4 regions of the Streptomyces sp. NPDC021356 genome follow, and region 3 is predicted to be linked to each of the others. Evidence: riboswitches for the same ligand, from Rfam matches in the RefSeq annotation. Region 3 holds a riboswitch; each other region holds the start of a gene.
What was found. A riboswitch is a leader RNA that binds a small molecule or an ion and turns the genes downstream of it on or off. The one in region 3 is predicted to bind cobalamin.
Positions count from the first base shown of each region.

Region 1 (5,355 bases), on a different contig from region 3:
GTCCGGCTCCTCCTTGCGGACGGTGTCCACCACGTCGAAGGCGAACGACATGTGCATCGTCTCGTCGCGGAACACCCAGTTGGTGCCCGTGGCCAGGCCGTGCAGCAGGCCCCGGCTGCGGAACCAGTAGACGTAGGCGAAGGCGCCGTAGAAGAACAGCCCCTCGATGCAGGCGGCGAAGCAGATCAGATTGAGCAGGAAGCGCCGGCGGTCCGCCTTGGTCTCCAGCCGGTCCAGCTTCTCCACCGAGTCCATCCACTTGAAGCAGAACTCGGCCTTCTCCCGGATGGACGGGATGTTCTCCACGGCCGCGAAGGCCGCCACCCGGTCGTCCGGGTCGGGCAGGTAGGTGTCGAGCAGCGTCAGGTAGAACTGGACGTGCACGGCCTCCTCGAACAGCTGCCTGCTCAGGTACAGGCGCGCCTCGGGCGAGTTGATGTGCTTGTAGAGCGTGAGCACCAGGTTGTTGGCGACGATCGAGTCACCCGTCGCGAAGAACGCGACCAGCCGGCCGATCAGGTGCTGCTCGCCGGGGGAGAGCTTGGCGAGGTCGGCGACGTCCGAGTGGAGGTCGACCTCCTCCACGTGCCAGGTGTTCTTGATCGCGTCCCGGTAGCGCTCGTAGAAGTCGGGGTAGCGCATGGGGCGCAGGGTCAGCTCGAAGCCCGGGTCGAGCAGGTTCGTGTTTCGGGTGCTGGTCATCACTGGCATGCCTCGCAGGACTCGGGGTTCTCAAGGGAGCAGGCGACCGCGTCGGGGTCGGCGACCTGCTGGACGGGGACGGTGGCGGGGGTCTGCGCCCGGGCCGCGCGGGCGATCCGGGTCGCCGGGCGCGAGCGCAGGTAGTACGTCGTCTTCAGGCCCTGCTTCCAGGCGTAGGCGTACATCGAGGAGAGCTTGCCGATGGTCGGCGTCTCCAGGAACAGGTTCAGCGACTGCGCCTGGTCCAGGAACGGGGTGCGGGCGGCGGCCATGTCGATCAGGCCGCGCTGCGGGATCTCCCACGCCGTGCGGTACAGCCGCCGCACGTCCTCGGGGATCCACGCGAAGTCCTGCACCGAGCCGTTCGCCTCGCGCAGCGCCTCCCGGGTACGGGCGTCCCACACGCCGAGCGTCTTGAGGTCGCGCACCAGGTAGGAGTTGACCTGGAGGAACTCGCCCGAGAGCGTCTCGCGCTTGAACAGGTTGGAGACCTGCGGCTCGATGCACTCGTAGACGCCCGCGATGGAGGCGATGGTGGCGGTCGGCGCGATCGCCAGCAGCAGCGAGTTGCGCATGCCGACGGCGGCGATCCGCTCGCGCAGGGCCGCCCAGCGCTCGGGCCAGGCGAGGTCCACATCGTAGTGGTCGGGGTGCAGCACACCACGGGCGGCGCGGGTCTTCTCCCAGGCGGGCAGCGGGGCGTTCCGTTCGGCGAGGTCGGCGGAGGCCTCGTAGGCGGCGAGCATGATCCGCTCGGCGATCCGGGTCGACAGCGCCTTCGCCTCGGGCGAGTCGAAGGGCAGCCGCAGTTTGAAGAAGACGTCCTGGAGGCCCATCGCGCCCAGGCCCACCGGCCGCCACCGGGCGTTGGAGCGGCCGGCCTGCTCGGTCGGGTAGAAGTTGATGTCGACGACCCGGTCCAGGAAGGTGACGGCCGTGCGGACGGTCTCGTCCAGCCGCTCCCAGTCGAGGTCCCCGCGCTCGGGGTCGGCGAAGGCGCCGAGGTTGACGGAGCCGAGGTTGCAGACCGCCGTCTCGCCGTCGTCGGTGACCTCCAGGATCTCCGTGCAGAGGTTCGAGGAGTGGATGACGTGGCCCGGCTCGGCCGTCTGGTTGGCGGTGCGGTTGGCGGCGTCCTTGAAGGTCATCCAGCCGTTGCCGGTCTGCGCGAGGGTGCGCATCATCCGGCCGTACAGCTCACGGGCGGGCAGGGTCTTCTTCGCGAGGCCGGCCGCCTCTGCCGCGCGGTAGGCCGCGTCGAACTCCTCGCCCCACAGGTCCACCAGTTGAGGCACGTCGGCCGGGGAGAACAGCGACCACTGCCCGTCGGCGTCGACGCGGCGCATGAACTCGTCCGGGATCCAGTGCGCCAGGTTCAGGTTGTGGGTGCGGCGCGCGTCCTCGCCGGTGTTGTCGCGCAGCTCCAGGAACTCCTCGATGTCCGAGTGCCAGGTCTCCAGGTAGACGGCCGCCGCGCCCTTGCGCCGGCCGCCCTGGTTCACGGCGGCCACCGACGCGTCGAGGGTCTTCAGGAACGGGACGATGCCGTTGGAGTGCCCGTTGGTGCCGCGGATCAGCGAGCCGCGCGAGCGGACGCGGGAGTAGGCGATGCCGATGCCGCCGGCGTGCTTGGAGAGCCGGGCCACCTGGTGGTAGCGGTCGTAGATGCTGTCCAGCTCGTCCTTGGGGGAGTCGAGCAGGTAGCAGGAGGACATCTGGGGGTGGCGGGTGCCGGAGTTGAAGAGCGTGGGGGAGGAGGGGAGGTAGTCGAGGCGGCTCATGAGCCCGTGGAGCGCGGCGACTTCGTCGACGGCCCGGGGGCTGTCGTCCTCGGCGAGACCGCTGGCCACCCGCAGCATGAAGTGCTGAGGGGTCTCGATCACCTTGCGGGTGATCGGGTGCCGCAGGAGGTAGCGGCTGTGCAGGGTGCGCAGCCCGAAGTAGCCGAAGCGGTCGTCGGCGGCCGGGTCGGCCAGCGCGTCCAGGCGGGCGGCGTGCAGGCGGACGAACGCGGCGGTCCGGTCGGCGATCAGTCCCTCGCGGTGGCCCGTGGCCACCGACTCGGTGAAGGACGTGACGCCCTGCGAGGCGGCCTCGGCGCGGATGGAGAGCGTGAGCAGACGGGCGGCCAGCCGCGAGTAGGCGGGGTCCTCGGAGATGAGTCCGGCCGCCGCCTCGGTGGCCAGCTCCCGCAGCTCCGCCTCGTCGGCGTGCGCCGACCGGCCGCGCAGCGCGGCGGCGGCGACCCGGCCGGGGTCGGCGTCGGGGAGGTCGGCGGTCAGCTCGGTCAGGGTCCGCAGCAGCGCGGCACCGGGACCGTCGTTCTCCAGGCCCGTGGCTGAGGCCGGATCGGCTGGCGCGATGGTCACTTGGGGCTCTCCCTCGCTCGGCACGGGGCCTCGCCGAGGGCAGGGGGCAGCACACGAGCGCACACGGCGCCGCGTCCACCGGCCCATTCCACGAGGCCCGGACGTCAGGCACCCGGACCGGACGGCCGGGCGCACTGTCGGCAGGTCCTCGGACTGACGCTCGTACACGGCCTTGAGGGCATACGTGACGAGTACACCGTTGCGGGACAGTTCCGGATTCGCACCGGATTCCCCTGCGACGACAGCGAGCATGAGCATACATCTTGTGCCGGGGGCGGAAGTCACCCCCATATGTTGTGCCTGCGGTGTGTCGCGTCGACTGCGGAGGGTGTCAGTCGCTGTCAGAGTGCCAACGCGTAGGTGAGCAGCGTGATGTCGTCCAGGTCCGGCAGCGGGTTCCAGTCCCGCTGCGGGGTGCGGACGAACCCCAGGCGCTCGTAGAGGCGGTGGGCGGCGTGCATGGTGCGCTGGGTGGACAGCACGAGGCGCGCACAGCCCTCGGTGGCCCGCGCCCGGTCCAGGCAGGCCCGCACCAGCGCCTCGCCCGCGCCCCGGCCGCGTGCGGCGCGCGCGACCGCGAGCATGCGTATCTCGGCCTCGCCGGGTCCGGCGATGTCGGCCATGGCGCCGCCGGACGGCACGAACGCGACCCCGCCGAGCACCGCTTCGTCCGCCACGGCCACCAGCACCTCGGCGGCGGCCGCGCGCTTGGCGACGTCCCTCAGCTCGCTCAGGTAGGGGTCGCTCTCCCCGAAGTCCAGCAGCCCGTCCTGGAGATAGGCCTGGGCGGTGATCTCACCGAGGGTGCCGTACTCGCCGGGCTCGGCCGGCCTGATCGCGAGGTCCATGGGGCCGAGTGTGCCGCACGGGTACGACAGCGGGCCGCCGGTCTTCCCGGCGGCCCGTGCCCTGGGTCCGGCAGCTCAGTGGGCGCTGCCCGCCGTGGCCGGCGGGAGTTCGACCGCGACGCCGGGGTCGCCCGCGTCGGCGGTGTAGTCCTGCGGGCTGGTCTCGTCGACGCCCTCGGGGGCCTTCAGCGCCTTCAGGACGAAGGTCAGGACGACGGAGACGACGACGTTCAGGGCGAACGCCGTCATGCCGATGTAGCCGATCTCGCCGATGCCCGGGATCTCCTTGGCCGAGCCGCCGAAGTGCTTCTGCGTCGGCGAGGCGACCCCGTAGGCCGCGACCGTGCCGTAGACCATGCCGACGGCCCAGCCGGCCAGCAGTGCCCAGCGGTGGAACCAGCGGGTGAACAGGCCCCCCACCAGGGCCGGGAAGGTCTGCAGGATCCAGATGCCGCCCAGCAACTGGAAGTTGATCGCCACGGTCTTGTCCATGGTCAGGACGAAGACCAGCGCGCCCACCTTCACCAGCAGCGAGACCAGCTTGGAGACCCGGGTCTCCTGCTCGGCCGTCGCGTCCGGCTTGATGAAGTCCTTGTAGATGTTGCGGGTGAACAGGTTCGCGGCCGCGATCGACATGATCGCCGCCGGGACCAGCGCCCCGATGCCGATCGCCGCGAAGGCGATGCCGGTGAACCAGTCCGGGAACATGTCCTCGAACAGCTGCGGAATGGCCAGCTGCCCGTTCTGGACCTTCACGCCCGCCGCGATCGCCATGAAGCCCAGCAGCGCCAGCAGGCCCAGCATCAGCGAGTACAGCGGCAGGATCGTGGTGTTGCGGCGGATCACCTCACGGCTGCGCGAGGACAGCGTGGCGGTGATCGAGTGCGGGTACATGAACAGGGCGAGCGCGGAGCCGAGGGCGAGGGTGGCGTAGGTCCACTGGCTCGCTTCTCCGGGCACGACCGCGCCGCGTGGTTTGCCGGTGGCCGGATTCGTCTGGCTGAACGCGTGGGCGGCCTTGGCGAAGATGTCGTCGAAGCCGCCCAGCTTGATCGGGATGTAGATGATCGCGACCGTGATGACGATGTAGATGAGCGCGTCCTTGACGAACGCGATCAGCGCCGGGGCGCGCAGACCCGAGGAGTACGTGTACGCCGCCAGCACGCCGAAGGCGATCAGCAGCGGCAGGTCCTTCACGAACCAGTTGGTGTTCTCGCCGCCGCCCACGCCCATCACGTCGAGCACCGCCTGGATGCCGACCAGTTGGAGCGCGATGTACGGCATGGTGGCGAGGATGCCGGTGAGGGCGACCGCCAGGGACAGGCCCTTGGACCCGAACCGGCCGCGCACGAAGTCCGACGTCGTCACGTACCCGTGCTTGTGCGAGACCGACCACAGCCGCGGCAGGAAGGTGAAGATCAGCGGGTAGACCAGGA
Region 1 covers NZ_JBFACU010000010.1:186,782-192,136, reverse strand. Annotated here, with positions in the region: gene AB0G56_RS16035 (ribonucleotide-diphosphate reductase subunit beta) at 1-711, opposite strand, end outside; gene AB0G56_RS16030 (ribonucleoside-diphosphate reductase subunit alpha) at 702-3,071, opposite strand; cobalamin riboswitch at 3,193-3,359, opposite strand; gene AB0G56_RS16025 (GNAT family N-acetyltransferase) at 3,413-3,919, opposite strand; gene mctP (monocarboxylate uptake permease MctP) at 3,995-5,355, opposite strand, start outside.
Region 1: it holds a riboswitch for cobalamin, as region 3 does, so the genes downstream of both, AB0G56_RS16030 (ribonucleoside-diphosphate reductase subunit alpha) here and AB0G56_RS01955 ((2Fe-2S) ferredoxin domain-containing protein) in region 3, are expected to answer to the same signal.

Region 2 (5,355 bases), on a different contig from region 3:
GTGGCCGGAGCTCAGGCCTGGGCGCGGCCTGAGCCGCGGACGGCCGTCAGGCGCTCCACGCCCCGCCGGACCGCCGCGTCGGTGGCGCCGGACGGGAGCGTGCCCGGGGCGCCGTCGGTGAGGGCGAACGCGTCGCCGCCCACGCGTACGGCGACGACGTCCACGGAGAGCGTGGTGACGTCCGCGCCGTCCCCGCCGTCGGACCCGTCCGTGCCGCCGGAGCCGGAGCCGGACCCGTCCGCGCCGTCCGGCGGCCCGGTGAAGGTGACCCGCAGTCCCTGCCGGGCGTCCCCGGCGGCGGGCAGCGCCAGGTCGCTGACCCGCACGGTCTGCACGCCGGCCCGGGTGGTCGTCGCCGTGAACCGGGCGCAGGTCTTCGGCAGGGTGCGCAGCCAGGCGAGCGAACGGTCCACGTCCGCCGGGCGCGGCGAGAGGACCTGCTGGCGCAGCTGGGCCGCGCCGTCGCCGTCGTCGAAACCGGTCACCGCGTACGTCCCCTTGGGGACGCCGAGCGGCTGGTCGGCGTAGAGGGCGTCGAGGAGGCGCCGGCAGTCGGGCGCGGCGGTGGTGCGTGCCTTGAGGATGCCGTCCCGCCAGGTCGCGACGCCCTCGGCCGGCCGCCAGGTGGCACCGAGGTCGTCCTCGGTGAGCAGCGCGGCCTGGGCCTGGGCGGCGGTGAGCGCGGCGGGGGCCGGCGAGGCGGGGCCGGCCGGCCGGGTGGCCGCGGCGGCGGAGGGCGAGGCACCGGCGGCCTGCCCCGCCTGACCGGAACCGCAGGCGGAGACCGCCGGCACGGCGCCCGCGCAGAGCACGGCGGCGGCAAGGGCACGAACGGCCGGGGGACGGGGCATGGGCGGGTCCTCCACAGGAACGGGGCACGGCGCGAACCGGACGGTCCTCCCACGGCACCACCCGGTGGCGCCCCCCACCACCGCGCCGGGCCGTCCGGGTGAGACGAGGGGCCGACGCGGCGCCGGGCCGGCGGCGACGGCGGCATAGGCTCGTGGAGACGAAGCAGCGCACGCATGTCTCCCAGGGAGCCCGCCGTGACCGAGCAGTACACCTCCGACGCCACCCCCGTGATCATCGACTGCGACACGGGCGTCGACGACGCGCTCGCCCTGCTGTTCGCCGTACGCCACCCGGGCCTCGACCTGCGCGCCGTGACCTGCGTGGCGGGGAACACGGACGTGGACCAGGTGGTGCGGAACACGCTGACCGTGCTGGAGCAGGCGGGCGCGCCCGACATCCCCGTGGCGCGGGGAGCCGAGCGCCCGCTGATCGAGCCGGTGCGCACCGCGCTGCACGTGCACGGCAGGGACGGCATGGGCGACCTCGGGCTGCCCGCCCCGGCCCGCCGGCCCGCCGACGTGGACGCGGTGGCGCTGCTGCGCCGCGAGATCCTCGCCTCGCCCCGCCCGGTCACCCTGATCCCCACCGCGCCCCTGACCAACATCGCGCTGCTGCTGCGCACCCACCCCGAGGTGACGCGCAACATCGAGCGGATCGTGTTCATGGGCGGCGCGGTGGCCACCGGGAACGCCACGGCGGTCGCCGAGTTCAACGTCTGGCACGACCCGGAGGCCGCCGCGATCCTGCTGAGCGCCGGGGTACCGATCACGATGTACGGGCTCGACGTGTTCGAGCGGGTGATCGTCCCGGCCGGTGACGTGCGGCGGCTGGGCGCGAGCGCCGAGGCGGGCGAGCGGCTGGCCGGCCGGCTGCTGGCCCACCGCGACCCGGTGACGAGCGAGGAGGACCCGGCGGGCGGGCTCGGTGACGCGGGCGCGGTCTGCGCGGTCGCCGACCCGGCGGGGCTGACCACGCGCCGGCTGCCGGTCGAGGTGAACCTCGCGCCCGGCCCGGCGCGCGGCCAGACGGTCGTCGACCGCCGCCCGCGCCCCGGCGAGGCGGAACTGCACGGCGAGGCGCGCGAGCAGCGGCTGGTCGACGTGGCCCTGGACATCGACGTGGACCGGTACGTGAAGCTGTACCTGGCCACCGTCGAGAACGCGGGCCCGGGCGCGTAGGCCCTGACCCGCCGGGCGGCCGCGGGCGGGCTAGTCGGCTGCCTCCCCCGCTCCGCCCCGCGCCGCCCAGCGCTGCTCGACCCTGGCCGCCTTCCAGTACGCCAGCGCCGCCGCCCACACCACCACGAACAGGATGACGATGACGTAGCCCACGTGGTCGAGGTCGAGTCCGGCGATCCAGCCGGTGACCGTGTCGCTCAGGTCGAGCTTGTCGTGCAGGACGCCGACCAGCTCGATCGTGCCGATGAAGAAGGCGACCGCGATGGACAGGCCGGTGATGGTCAGGTTGTAGAACACCTTGCGGACGGGGTTGGAGAACGCCCACTGGTAGGCGAAGTTCATGAACGTGCCGTCCAGGGTGTCGAACAGGCTCATGCCGGCGGCGAACAGCAGGGGCAGGCAGAGGATCGCGTACCAGGGCAGTCCGGCCGCCGCGCCGGAGCCGGCCATCACCATCAGCGTGACCTCGGTGGCGGTGTCGAAGCCGAGGCCGAAGAGGAAGCCGAGCGGGTACATCTGGCCGGGCCGGGAGATCGACCTGGTGAGGCGGCCCAGGATCCGGTTCATGAACCCCCGTGAGTCCAGGTGGGCCTCCAGCTCCCGCTCGTCGTAGGTGCCCGCGCGCATCGCCCGGAACACCTTCAGGATGCCGACGAGGGCGACCAGGTTGAGGGCGGCGATCAGGTAGAGGAAGGTGCCCGAGACGGTGGTGCCGACGATGCCGAGCGTCTGGTGCGTACGGGAGTCGTCGTTCATCAGGGTGCCCGCGAGCTGGGCGCCGCCCGCCACCAGCGCGGCCATGGCCACCACCACGCTGGAGTGGCCCAGCGCGAACCAGAAGCCCACCGACACCGGCCGCTTGCCGTCGGCCATCAGCTTGCGGGTGGTGTTGTCGATGGCGGCGATGTGGTCGGCGTCGAAGGCGTGCCGCATGCCGAGCGTGTAGGCGGTGACGCCGAGGCCGATGCCGAAGGCCTTGGTGCCGACCTGGTAGTGCTCGGGGACGACGAGCAGGAACAGGATGCCGAAGGCGACGACGTGCAGGGCGGCTATCACCGCCAACAGGCCCGCGGTCTTGAGGGTGTCCTCACGGCGCCAGCGGAAGGACGCCGCCGGGGCGGGCCCTTTGGGGACGGCCGCCGGCGTCGGGGCAGGCTTGGGCAGGGTCATCCGGTATCACGCTCCAGCACCTCGTGGATCACTTCGTGAGCTGCCGTGGCCGGTCTCCTGGCTTAGGGTCCGTACGTCCTCCCTCCCTGCCTTCCCGGTCGTGCGACCAGTGGCCCGGCGGATGCCGGACGGAAGGGGAACTCCCCGATCACAGTGGCGAGGGCCGCGTCGGCTTCGCACCGACTTCCCGAGCACCACGGCCCGCCCACGGTAGAGGGAGGGACCGTCGTCTGCATAGCTGCATACCTGCGCAGGTACGGAAGATCACACATCGGTGCCTGCGAGGATGGGGGCATGCATCTCGTCCCTGCTGACCGCGCGGACCGTCGCACCATCGACGGCCACCGGGTGTGCGACGCCATCGCGGCGATCGGGGAGCCCGGTCACGTCCGCGCCTGGGCGGAGCGCTTCTCGCTGCTGGCCGACCCCAAGCGGCTCGCCCTGCTGCTGGCCCTGCACCGCACCGGACCACTGGCCGTCTCCGACCTCGCCGTCGCCACCGGCATGAACGATCCGGCGGTCTCCCAGGCCCTGCGCCTGCTGCGCGCGGCGGGCACCGTCCAGGGCGAGAAGGAGGGCCGCGTGGTGCGCTACCGCCTGGTGGACGAGGACGTACGGCACCTGCTGGAGCACTGCGCGGCGGACACGGACTGACGCCGGCTCCGGGGTGACGGCGCGCCCCGCCGGCCGCCCCCTGTGCCCCGGTACCACCCCACGTGTTCGCTTTTCCGGGGATCTGGACAGATTCTCTGTGTCGCTCCGACGCACGAAGAGGAGACCGCGTGACCGACCGCACCGACGACGCGCCGCCCGACCTGTCCTCCCGCAGTCCCGACTGGTGGCGGCAGGCCGTCGTCTACCAGGTCTACCCCCGCAGCTTCGCCGACGCCGACGGGGACGGACTCGGTGACATCCGGGGCGTCACCCAGCGGCTGACGCACCTCGCCGCCCTCGGCGTGGACGCCGTGTGGCTCAGCCCGTTCTACCCCTCCGAACTGGCCGACGGCGGCTACGACGTCGCCGACCACCGGGACGTCGACCCGCGCCTGGGCACCCTCGGCGACTTCGACGCGATGGTCACCGAGGCGCACCGCCTCGGTCTGAAGGTGATCGTCGACATCGTCCCCAACCACTCCTCGCACCGGCACCGCTGGTTCCAGGAGGCGCTGCGGGCCGGACCGGGCTCCGCCGCCCGCGCCCGGTACGTCTTCCGCGACGGGCGCGGCGCGCACGGTGAACTGCCGCCCACCGACTGGCAGTCCGTCTTCGGCGGCAGCGCCTGGCAACGCGTGCCCGACGGACAGTGGTACCTGCACCTGTTCGCGCCCGAGCAGCCGGACTTCGACTGGCGCGACGAGGAGGTCCGCGCCGACTTCCGCACCACTCTGCGGTTCTGGTCGGACCGGGGGGTGGACGGCTTCCGCGTCGACGTGGCGCACGCCCTGGTCAAGGACCTCGACGAGCCGCTGCGCGACGTCGGCGACATGGGGGCCACCGGCGAGGACGCGCTGCCGCACGTCGAGCCGGGCAGCCACCCGTACTGGGACCGCGACGAGGTCCACGAGATCTACCGCGACTGGCGCAAGATCTTCGACGCCTACACGCCGCCCCGCACTGCGGTCGCCGAGGCCTGGGTCCCCGACGCGCGGCGCGCGCTGTACGCCCGGCCCGACGAACTGGGCCAGGCCTTCAACTTCGAGTACCTCCAGGCCGGCTGGGACGCCGAGGAGCTGCGCCGCACCATCGCCGCGTCCCTGGCCACCGCGCGGGCCGCAGGTGCCTCGGCCACCTGGGTGCTGTCCAACCACGACGTGGTCCGGCACGCCTCCCGGCTGGTGCTCCCGCCGGGCACGGACGAGAACGCCTGGCTGCTGTCCGGCGGGCACGCGCCCGCCGTGGACGGCTCGGCCGGCCTGCGCCGGGCCCGCGCGGCGACCCTGCTGATGCTGGCCCTGCCCGGTTCGGCCTACCTCTACCAGGGCGAGGAGCTGGGCCTGCCCGAGGTGGCCGACCTGCCCACCGAGGTGCTCCAGGACCCGATCTGGGAGCAGACGGGCCACCTCCGCAAGGGCAGGGACGGCTGCCGGGTGCCGCTGCCGTGGACGACGACCGGACAGTCGTACGGCTTCGGTCCCGGCGGGGCCTGGCTGCCGCA
Region 2 covers NZ_JBFACU010000006.1:68,508-73,862, reverse strand. Annotated here, with positions in the region: gene AB0G56_RS09670 (hypothetical protein) at 12-851, opposite strand; gene AB0G56_RS09665 (nucleoside hydrolase) at 1,047-2,030, shown strand; gene AB0G56_RS09660 (HoxN/HupN/NixA family nickel/cobalt transporter) at 2,061-3,200, opposite strand; cobalamin riboswitch at 3,230-3,414, opposite strand; gene AB0G56_RS09655 (metalloregulator ArsR/SmtB family transcription factor) at 3,495-3,854, shown strand; gene AB0G56_RS09650 (glycoside hydrolase family 13 protein) at 3,983-5,355, shown strand, end outside.
Region 2: it holds a riboswitch for cobalamin, as region 3 does, so the genes downstream of both, AB0G56_RS09660 (HoxN/HupN/NixA family nickel/cobalt transporter) here and AB0G56_RS01955 ((2Fe-2S) ferredoxin domain-containing protein) in region 3, are expected to answer to the same signal.

Region 3 (5,355 bases):
GCCCTGCTCACGGGCCGGCTGGAGGAGGCCGGTTTCGCGGTGGAGCGCGGGGTGGCGGGGATGCCCACCGCGTTCACGGCCCGCTCGGGTCAGGGCCGCCCCGTCGTGGCGCTGCCGCTGGAGTACGACGCCCTGCCCGGCCTCGGTCACGCCTGCGGGCACAACCTCATCGCCGCCGCCGGCCTGGGCGCTGCGCTCGCGGTCGACGCCGTGCTCGGCGGCTCGGCCGGCAGCGTGCTGGCGGTCGGCACCCCGGCCGAGGAGGGCGGCGGAGGGAAGGCCGCGGAGGTGGAGGCCGGGGTGTTCGACGGTGTCGACGCCGCGCTGATGTTCCACCCCGGTGTGTACAGCTGGTCGCGGGCGCCGCTGACCGCACAGGTGCAGTACCGGGTCGCGTTCCACGGGCGCGCCGCGCACCCCACCGGCAACCCGACCGAGGGCGTCGACGCGCTCGCGGCGCTGATCGAGCTGTTCAACGTCCTGGCCCAACTGGGCCGGCGCCTGCCCGCGGCCTCGCACGTCCAGGGCATCATCACCGACGGGGGTACGGCCACCAACATCGTGCCGGAGTACGCGCAGGGGCTGTTCGGTCTGCGGGCGGCCACGACCGGGGCGCTGGAGGAACTGACCGGCCGGTTGCGCACCTGCGCCGAGGGCGTGGCGCTGGCCACGGGCACCAGGGCCGAGACCGAGCGCGCCACACCCCGCTACGAGCACTTCCGCGACAGCGGCGTGCTGTCCGACCGGTTCACCGGGCACCTGGCACGGGCCGGGATCACGCTGACCCCGCCCGTGCCGGGTGTCCAGCTGGGCTCGTCGGACATCGGCAACGTGAGCACACGTGTGCCGGCCATCCATCCGTTCGTAGCGATCATGGACGACGGGTCCGACCACACCCCCGAGTTCGCCGCGGCCGCCGCCTCGCCGCGCGCCCGTGACGTGCTCGTCGCCGTGACCGGCGCGCTGGCGTGCACGGCCGCGGACGTGCTGCTCAGCGCGGACCTGCGCGAGCGGGCGTGGGCGCGGCACAGGAACGGGGAAGGCTGACGCGGCACAGGAACGGGGAAGGCTGACGCGGCGCAGGCCCCGAAAGGCTCGCGGAACCGGCGGTCCGTAGTGCGGCGCTCAGGAATCGCCGCGGCGTCGCGGTGGGGTGAAGGCGTACAGGCCGAGGATGTCCGGCCGGGGAGCCACCCCGGGCCCGCCGGCACGCACCCACGCGACGATGTCCTCCGTCGCGTCGGCGTCGTTGACGAGCCCGAGCCAGAGGGGTCGTCCGCCGGCGGCCCGGCCCGCGGCGGACGGCTGGACGACCATGACGTTGGCCTGGTCGCACACGTCGAGGCATGCGGAGATCCGCACCGGCACCCGTGACCGCAGCCGCGCGGTCTGGGCCGCGTGGTCGACTCCGGGAATCCTGGGGCTGCCGCAGCAGCAGTCCCGGCACACGACGACACGGCACGGCGCCGTACCGCCTCCCGTCCCGGCCGTGTCCGATGTGTCCGCCGTCGGCTGTCCCGGCACGTCGCGCCACTCCCCTCCCGGGGAGATCCGCCCCGGTGCTCCGTGAGGGGGCGACCGCGTGAGTCTCCTGGCTCCCGGATCGCCGCTCCTCCCGCCTTCCCACCCCGTGCGGGGGCGGTGGCGCGCCGGAACTCGCTCACCGGTCACAGTGGCGGGACCGCGCCGGATTCGCACCGGCTTCCTCGGACCGCCGTCGCCCAATGTCGCCGGTCATCATCGCACCCCCTCCCCGATTCCGCCTGACTGCGTGTCATCCCCGCCAACCAGCGTAAATGACAAGTCACTTGACTTGACATGACACACGTTGTTGAATCATTGCATCGACAAGTCGGCTCGGAAGGCGGAACAGGCGATGGGGGACGACAGCACAGTCGGCATCATCCTGGCCGGCGGGCGGGGTGAACGGGCGAAGCCCATCACCCTGCAGTCCGCCGACTACATCCGCAGCAAGGCGCTCATCCCGTTCGCCGGCAGGCCGCTCATCGAGTGGATCGTCGAGGCCTGCCGCGACCAGGGCATACGCCGTTTCTACGTAGTGGCGCAAGGCGTGGAGAACCGCAGCCAGATCAAGCTGGTGCTGGGCCACGGCGAGCGGTACGGAGTCGAGATCGACTACTCGCGGGCCCGCTTCGACCCGTACAACGTGGGATCGGGCGCGGCCACCCTGCACAACCTGGAGCAGTGGAACCTGACGGGGACCGCGCTCGTCCTCCCCGTCGACTCGCTGTTCGAGTTCTCGCTGGAGAAGCTGCTCGCCGCCCAGCGGGACACCGACGCGGTGGTCACCGTGGCCGCCGTGCCCCGCACCCCCGAGGAGATCGCCGGCAAGTACGGCGTCATGCGCACCACCGCGCAGCGCCTGGTCTGCGGATTCCTGGAGAAGCCCCGACTGCCCGTCATCGAGCGGGAGTTCCCCGAGATCACCCAGCCGCAGGGGCCGCGCACGCTGGCCACCAACGCCGGGATGTACCTCATCGACTGCGCCCGCCTCAGACTGGCCGCGCGCACCCCCGAGCTCATCCGCCTCGCCCAGCAGCGCCTCGACTGGGGCAACGACCTGCTCCCCCGCCTCGTCGGCCTCGGTCACCCGGTGGCCGTCGAACCCATCGCGCGCCTGGGCGACCTCGGCAACATCCACGACTACCTGGGCACGCTCAGCGACGCGCTCAGCGGCCTGTACCCGCAGATGGACCGCGCCCTGGGCGCCCCGCTCAGCACCGACCCGCGTTACTGGGTCCACGAGTCCAGCCTGCGCTCCAAGGACCACATCACCGGCACCACACTCGCCCAGAAGATCGCCGAGGGCAGCGTCGTCATCGGACCGGGGGTGCGCATCGGCCGGCACGTCGAGATCGGCGCGGGTGTGCGGCTGCGCGCCACCGACGTCGGGGACGGCGTCGACCTGCACGAGGGCGTCCACGTCGAGGGCAGTGTGCTCGGCGACTCCGCCGTCATCGGTGCCTACGCGCACATCAGCGACTCCTACGTGGGCCCGATGGTGCAGGTGCACTCCGACGCCCGCGCCCCGGTGCGGCTCGAAGCCCTGTCCGCCGTGGGCGACGGCGCCCGGTTGTGGTCGGGAACCCGGCTCTCGGGCGTCAGCGTCTACCCGCGACTGCGTGTGCCGGCCGTCTCCGGAGTGCCCAGCGGAACCCAGCTCACCAGCTCGGACGACATCCTGCAGTGGGTGTGATCCACACCCGCCGCACCTCTTCGAGAGAGGCTCACGTGAACACTGCCATCGCCGTGATCGGCGGCACCGGCCGGGTCGGACGGATCGTCACCCGCAAGCTTCTCGACCGTGGTGAGACCGTCCGCGTCATCGGCCGCAGTCAGCAGCGCGCCCGCCGCCATCTGCCGCCGCGTGCCCAGTTCTTCCTCGGTGACGTCCGCGATCCCGAGTCCCTGCTCACCCCGCTGAACGGCTGCTCCGCCGTCGTCTACACCGTGGAGCCCGGCACCGACACAGCGGGGCCCGACAGCCCGCAGAGCACACTGCACGCCGGTGTGCTCCACACGCTGGACGCGCTCTCGCTCCAGGACGGTTTCGGGCGTGCCCAGTTCGTGCTCGTCAGCCAGCGGCACGTGACCCGGCCCGAGCACCCGATGAACGCCTACGGACGGATGCTCGACTGGCGGCTGGCCGGGGAGAACGCGGTCCGCGCCTCCGGGCTGGACTACACGATCGTCCGCCCCGGCTGGCTGACCGACCGGGCCGAACTCGCCGACGACGGCCGCGTCCACCTGGAACAGGGCGACCGCAGGGACGGCTACGTAGCCCTCCAGGACGTGGCCGAGGCCTGTGTGCAGGCCCTGTACTGCCCGTCCGCGAAGGGACTCACCTTCGAGATGCGCAACGGCGCGGGCAGCCCTCCCGGTGACTGGGAGGAACTGTTCGGCGGGCTCAGCGCGGACGAGTCCGTCCCGCTGCACGCCCCGGCCTGAACACCTCGGCCCCTCCTCACCACGGCACGTGCACGCCCCCCTTGACGCGAAACCGGAGACCACCATGACCGAGGCGCCGCAGATCTCGGCGGGACGCCCCCAGCCTCTGGGTTCCACCGTCGTCGACGGCGGAGTCAACTTCTCCGTCTTCTCGGAGCACGCCACCCGTGTCGACCTGCTGCTCTTCGACAAGTGCGACGACCCGCAGCCCTCGCGGACCATCCACCTCCACCCCGACAAGCACCGCAGTTTCCACTTCTGGCACTGCCATGTCGCCGGCATCGGTGCCGGACAGGTCTACGCCTACCGGATGGACGGGCCGCGCGACCCCAAGCGGTCGGGCACCCGCTTCGACCACCGCAAGGTGCTGCTCGACCCGTACGCCCGCGCCAACATCAACTCGCGCTGGAACCGCACGCTCGCGATCGGCCTGCAGGACAACGTCGAGACGTGCATGCGCAGCCTCGTCGTGGACCTGGACGACTACGACTGGGAGGGCGACCAGCCGCTGCGCACGCCGATGGAGGACACGGTCATCTACGAGATGCACGTGCGGGGCCTGACCGCGTCGCCCACGTCGCGGGCGGCGAGCCCGGGGACGTTCTCCGCGGTCGCCGAGAAGATCCCGCACCTCAAGCGGCTCGGCGTCACCGCCGTCGAGCTGCTGCCCGTCTTCGACTTCGACGAGACGCACGTCCTGCGCAACGGACCGGACGGCATCCCGCTGCACAACTACTGGGGCTACGACCCGTACGGCTTCTTCGCGCCGCACACCGGCTACTGCACCTCGCCCCATCTGAACACGCACATAGCGGAGTTCAGGGACATGGTGAAGGAGCTGCACCGGGCCGGCATCGAGGTGATCCTCGACGTCGTCTTCAACCACACCAGCGAGGGCAACGAGTTCGGCCCGACCATCAGCTTCCGCGGCCAGGCCAACGAGGCGTACTACCACCTGTGGCCGCAGGACCGCAGCCACTACATGGACTTCACCGGCTGCGGCAACGCGGTCAACGCCAACCACCCCTTCGTCGCGAAGTTCATCATCGAGTCCCTGGAGTACTGGGTCACCGAGCACCACGTCGACGGCTTCCGCTTCGACCTGGCCTCCGAGCTGTCGCGCGGCGACCAGGGCTACGAGATGCCGGTGCCGCCGGTCCTGTGGGCGATCGAGCTGTCCAAGGTGCTCGCCGAGACCAAGATCATCGCGGAGCCGTGGGACGGCGGCGGCCTCTACCAGGTCGGCCGCTTCCCCGGGAAGCGCTGGGCCCAGTGGAACGGCCCGTTCCGCGACGACGTACGGCGCTTCGTGCGCGGTGACGCCGGCGTGGTCGGCGACCTCGCCAAACGGCTGGGCGGCTCCGAGGACCTGTTCGGGCCGCAGAA
Region 3 covers NZ_JBFACU010000001.1:435,850-441,204, forward strand. Annotated here, with positions in the region: gene AB0G56_RS01950 (amidohydrolase) at 1-1,047, shown strand, start outside; gene AB0G56_RS01955 ((2Fe-2S) ferredoxin domain-containing protein) at 1,126-1,524, opposite strand; cobalamin riboswitch at 1,585-1,708, opposite strand; gene AB0G56_RS01960 (NDP-sugar synthase) at 1,877-3,217, shown strand; gene AB0G56_RS01965 (SDR family oxidoreductase) at 3,253-3,969, shown strand; gene glgX (glycogen debranching protein GlgX) at 4,034-5,355, shown strand, end outside.

Region 4 (5,355 bases), on a different contig from region 3:
GTGCACGGTGATCACCCAGGTCTCGCGGACGCCGGGCACGAACCAGGCGGGCAGCGGGCCGAGTTCGCCGGGTACGTCGATGTCGGCGTGGTCGAGGCCGAGGGCGGAGCCGGGGTCGCCGACGTACAGGTTGGGCGTCAGCCAGACCCGGTCGCGGGGGTGCAGCAGCCCGTGGGTGACGCGTTCCAGGCGGCGTACGACGGTGTCCGGCAGGTGCGGGGCGCCTTGCAGGACGGGACCGACGACGGCGTGGGAGCCGTCGCCGGCCAGGCCGTAGGTGCCCGGGCGCAGCGAGGCCAGGTCCCGGGTGAGGGTGATCTGCCCGGCGGCCGTGCCGTGCACGGTGAGCCGGGGCTCGGTGGGCAGGGGCCGGCCAGGAGGTGCCTTGAGCGCGGCGTCGCTGGCGAGCCGGCCGGCGGCGACGCTCGCCGCGCCGGCCGCCAGGGCCGCGGTGACGGCCGCGGCCGTCGCTTTGACTGTGCGCACGGGTCCAGTGTCCTGGCGTACCGGGTCACCGGCCAGCGGAAGGAACGGTCGGGGTGACATGCCCGTGCGAGTTCCAGAAACGGCGGCCTTCATCCCTGCCGCGGTCGTCAGGCTTCCGGCCGGAGCTCCGGCCGGCCGTATCCGCGCAGCCGTTCCTCCGCCCGTGCCAGCTCTTCCGGGGAGAGCAGGGAGGGGGTCAGGCCGGGGACCGAGGAGGCGGTCAGCCACAGGCGGCACATCCACTCCAGCTGGGCGGTGCGGTCGTACGCCTGGTCGAGGGTGGCGCCGTGGGTGAGGGTGCCGTGGTTCCGCAGCAGGCAGCCGGAGCGGTCGGCGAGGGCGCGCAGCACGTGCGCGGCCAGTTCCTCGGTGCCGTAGGTCGCGTAGGGGGCCACGCGCACCGGGCCGCCGAGGGCGCCGGCCATGTAGTGGATCAGCGGCAGTTCGGGGACGAGCGTGGAGACGGCCGTGGCGTGCACGGCGTGGGTGTGGACGACTGCGCCTGCGGAGGTGGAGCGGTGGACGGCGAGGTGCATGGGCAGCTCGCTGGTCGGCAGCAGGGTGCCGAGCACCTGCCGGCCGTCGAGGCCGACGCCGGTCACGTCGTCCGGCGTGAGCCGGTCGTACGGGACGCCCGACGGCGTGACCAGGACGGTGTCCCCCACTCGCACGGACACGTTGCCGGAGGTGCCGACGACCAGTCCGTCCGCCACGGTGCGGCGGGCGGTGGCCACCAGGTCGCGCCACGCGCGGCGCTCGTCTTCCCGGGGCTCGCGTGGCGCTCGGGGCTCGTGTGACTCCTGGCGCTCAGGGGGCTCATGGGACCACTCGGAGGGCTCACGGGACCCGCGTGACCCCTGCGGCCCGCGCACCGCCTGTGCTTCCCGCGGCTCCCGCGCGTCCCTCGTGTTTCCTGTGTCCCGCTGCTGTTCGGCCATGCGGCGATCCTGCCAGCCGTCTGCCGGAGCGCCGGGCCGCCCGGCCCGCGGACGGGAGGGAAGCCAGGAGAACCGGACACCGCCGCGACCGTCCCAGTTCATCTTCCGTTCACCCGGGTTACCTACGTTCGACGAGCCAATGACGCTCGAACGATTGCCTGGGTAAATGGAAAGCTTCTCGCTGATCCTCGCGATTGTGGTGGTTACCGCACTCGCGTTCGATTTCACGAACGGTTTCCACGACACCGCCAACGCGATGGCCACCACCATCTCCACCGGCGCACTCAAGCCCAAGGTCGCGGTGGCCATGTCCGCCGTGCTCAACCTGGTGGGCGCGTTCCTCTCCGTCGAGGTCGCCAACACGATCTCCAAGGGTCTCGTCGACGAGACCGGCATCCGCCCCGAGGTCATCTTCGCCGCACTGGTCGGAGCGATCCTCTGGAATCTGCTGACCTGGCTGGTCGGACTCCCGTCCAGCTCCTCCCACGCCCTCCTGGGCGGTCTGATCGGCGCCACCATCGCCTCGGCCGGCGTCGGCGCCGTGCACGGCGACGTCCTGATCACCAAGGTCATGCTCCCGGCGGTCGCCGCCCCCGTCGTGGCGGGCGTCGCCGCGGTGGCCGCGACCCGGCTGTCGTACACGATCGGCCGGAAGACGGAGGGCAAGGCGGCCGAGAAGGGCCACCGGGTCGGACAGATCGCCTCTGCCGGGCTCGTCTCGCTGGCGCACGGCACCAACGACGCGCAGAAGACGATGGGCATCATCACCCTCGCCCTGATCGCCGGCGGCGCCATCGCCCCCGGCTCCAACCCTCCCACCTGGGTCATCCTCTCCGCGGGCCTCGCCATCGCGCTGGGCACCTACATCGGCGGCTGGCGCATCATCCGCACCATGGGCACCGGCCTGACCGACCTCCAGCCGCAGCAGGGCTTCGCCGCCCAGACCAGTGCGGCGGCGGCCATCCTGGCCTCCTCCCACCTGGGCTTCTCGCTCTCCACCACCCATGTGGTGTCGGGCTCGGTGATGGGCGCGGGCCTCGGCCGCAAGGGCGGCGTGGTCCGCTGGTCCACCGCGGGCCGCATGGCCGTCGCCTGGGTGCTCACCCTGCCGGCCGCGGCGGTGGTCGGCGCGGGCGCGGAGGCCGTCACCGGCCTCGGTGACTGGGGCACCGCGCTCGTCGCCGTGTTCCTGGTGGCCGCGAGCGCAGCGATCTGGAAGATCTCCCGCCGCCAGGTCGTCGACCACACGAACGTCGCCCCGGCCACGCCCGCCACGGGCGCGACCGCGGCCGAGGAGCCGGCCGGTGTGGTGACCCAGGCGATCGCCGCCGTCTCCCCGCCTCCGGCGGCACCTGTGCCGGACGGCCTGACGGCCACCATCCCCGCTCCGGCGTCCGCGCTCGGCGCGGTGCCGGCGCCTCCCGCGAGCCCGGCGACGGCGGCGTCCCCGCCCGCCGCGGCGGTCTGACGCCCGCCCCTCCACCCGGTTATCGAGCATCGAGAAAGCAGCTTCGACATGAAGATCGACTGGGCAGCCCTCGGCTCCGTCTTCGGCGTCAGCCTCGTGGTCACCGTCGGCCTGGTGGCCCTGTTCACCCTCGGCATCGCGGGCCTGTCCCGCCGGGAGGCGGCGTCGACCCGCGGCGATTCGGCCGCGGCCGCGACCGCCGGCGCGTATGCGTGTTTCGCCCTGTGTGCGGCAGCCGTCGCCTACGGAATCTCCCTGATTCTGGGCTGACAACGATTCTGGGCTGACGAGAGGAAACGCCCTGGCCACAGGGGGCGCGTGGTCACGCCTCGCACCTTCTGCACCAACCCCCGTAAGCCCTTCTGGGGCGCTTACGGGGGTTTTTGCCGCATTCGGCTCGCCTTCGGGAGCTCAACCGAGAGGCGTCTTCCTCGCTTCACCGCGCGGAAAGAGGCCGAAAGCAGCCGTTTCAAGTCACTGACCGTGTGTCAGGGCTATGAGCCTCGGCACACCACCCCACCGCAGGTCAACGGCAAGTTGACGGCTGTTCCGGAGGCGTGGTGGACTTCCGGGGCCATGTACGGCGGCAGAAGAGGAAGCCGGTGCGAATCCGGCGCGGTCCCGCCACTGTCACCGGGGACGAACACCCCCGGGAGCCAGGAACTCTCTCCGCCGGTCTCGTCGAACCAGGGCGCGGACACCCTGAGTGAGGACCCATCGCCATGCGCGGCTGCCGACCGAGGTTCATCAGCGACTTCCTGACCGACCCCGCGGCCGGCTGACCCAGTGGGTGCCGATCGCGTCTTCGCGTACGGTGCCGCCGCCGGCCTCCTCGGTGACCTGCTCCTCGGCGATCCCCGCCGTGGGCATCCGGTCGCCGTGTTCGGGCGGGCCGCGGGCGCCGTGGAACGTGTGCTGTGGCGGGACCACCGCGGACGGGGCGCGCTCCACACCGCAGTGTGCGCCGGTGGCGCCGTCGCACTGGGGGCCGCCGCGGCCCGCGCCGTCCGCTCCTCCCCCACCGGCTCCGTCCTGCTGACCGGCGCCGCCACCTGGGCCGTCGTCGGCGGTACTTCGCTCGCCCGCGAGGCGGGCGCCATCGGGCGGGCGCTCAGGTCGGGTGACGTCGAGGCCGCCCGGGCGCGGCTGCCGCACCTGTGCGGGCGCGATCCGCAGGCCCTGGACGCCGACGGGATCGCCCGCGCGGTCGTCGAGTCGGTCGCCGAGAACACCTCGGACGCGGTGGTGGGTGCGCTCACCTGGGGCGCCCTCGCGGGCGTGCCGGGCCTCCTCGGCTTCCGGGCCGTCAACACCCTGGACGCCATGGTCGGTCACAAGTCACCGCGGTACCGGCGCTACGGGTGGGCCTCCGCCCGGCTCGACGACGTGGCGGGCTGGCCCGGTGCCCGGCTGACCGCTGTCCTGGCCACCGTGGCAGGGGGCGACCCGCGGGGGGCCGTACGGGCCTGGCGCGCCGACGCCGCCCGGCATCCGAGTCCCAACGCGGGGCCGGTGGAGGCGTCCTTCGCGGGGGCGCTCGGTGTGCGCCTGGGCGGCACGTTGTCGTACGGGGGGCGGGTGGAGCACCGGCCGGTGCTCAACGGCCGAGGGCGCGCCGTCCAGGTGGGCGACGTCGACCGGGCCGTACGGCTCTCACGGCGCGTGAGCTGGCTCGCGCTCGGCACGTGCGCCGCCGCGAAGCTGCTGTGCAACCGTCTGACGAAGGGACGTACGTCATGAGCAGCGGTCGGGGCGGCGGTCTGCTCGTCGCCGGGACCACCTCCGACGCCGGGAAGAGCGTCGTGACCGCCGGGATCTGCCGGTGGCTGGTGCGACAGGGCGTCAAAGTGGCGCCGTTCAAGGCGCAGAACATGTCCCTCAACTCGTTCGTCACGCGGGAGGGCGCCGAGATCGGGCGGGCGCAGGCCATGCAGGCGCAGGCCTGCCGGATCGAGCCGACCGCGCTGATGAACCCGGTGCTGCTCAAGCCGGGCGGCGAGCAGAGCAGCCAGATCGTGCTGCTGGGCCGGCCGGTGGGCGAGATGAGCGCCCGCGGCTACCACGGCGGACGCCAGCGGCAGTTGCTGGGGACCGTCCTGGACTGCCTGACCGAGCTGCGGGACGCCTACGACGCGGTGATCTGCGAGGGGGCGGGCAGCCCGGCCGAGATCAACCTGCGCCGGACCGACATCGTCAACATGGGGATCGCACGGGGCGCCGGGCTGCCCGTGGTCGTCGTCGGCGACATCGACCGCGGCGGTGTCTTCGCCTCCTTCTTCGGTACCGTCGCCCTGCTGGCCCCGGCGGACCAGGAGCTGGTCGCCGGGTTCCTGGTCAACAAGTTCCGGGGTGACGTCTCGCTGCTGGAGCCCGGCATCGACATGCTGCGCGGGCTCACCGGCCGGCGGACGTACGGGGTGCTGCCCTTCCGGCACGGGCTCGGCATCGACGAGGAGGACGGCC
Region 4 covers NZ_JBFACU010000002.1:65,523-70,877, forward strand. Annotated here, with positions in the region: gene AB0G56_RS02460 (alpha/beta fold hydrolase) at 1-486, opposite strand, end outside; gene AB0G56_RS02465 (class II aldolase/adducin family protein) at 594-1,424, opposite strand; gene AB0G56_RS02470 (inorganic phosphate transporter) at 1,591-2,892, shown strand; gene AB0G56_RS02475 (hypothetical protein) at 2,941-3,162, shown strand; cobalamin riboswitch at 3,437-3,581, shown strand; gene AB0G56_RS02480 (cobalamin biosynthesis protein) at 3,679-4,632, shown strand; gene AB0G56_RS02485 (cobyric acid synthase) at 4,629-5,355, shown strand, end outside.
Region 4: it holds a riboswitch for cobalamin, as region 3 does, so the genes downstream of both, AB0G56_RS02480 (cobalamin biosynthesis protein) here and AB0G56_RS01955 ((2Fe-2S) ferredoxin domain-containing protein) in region 3, are expected to answer to the same signal.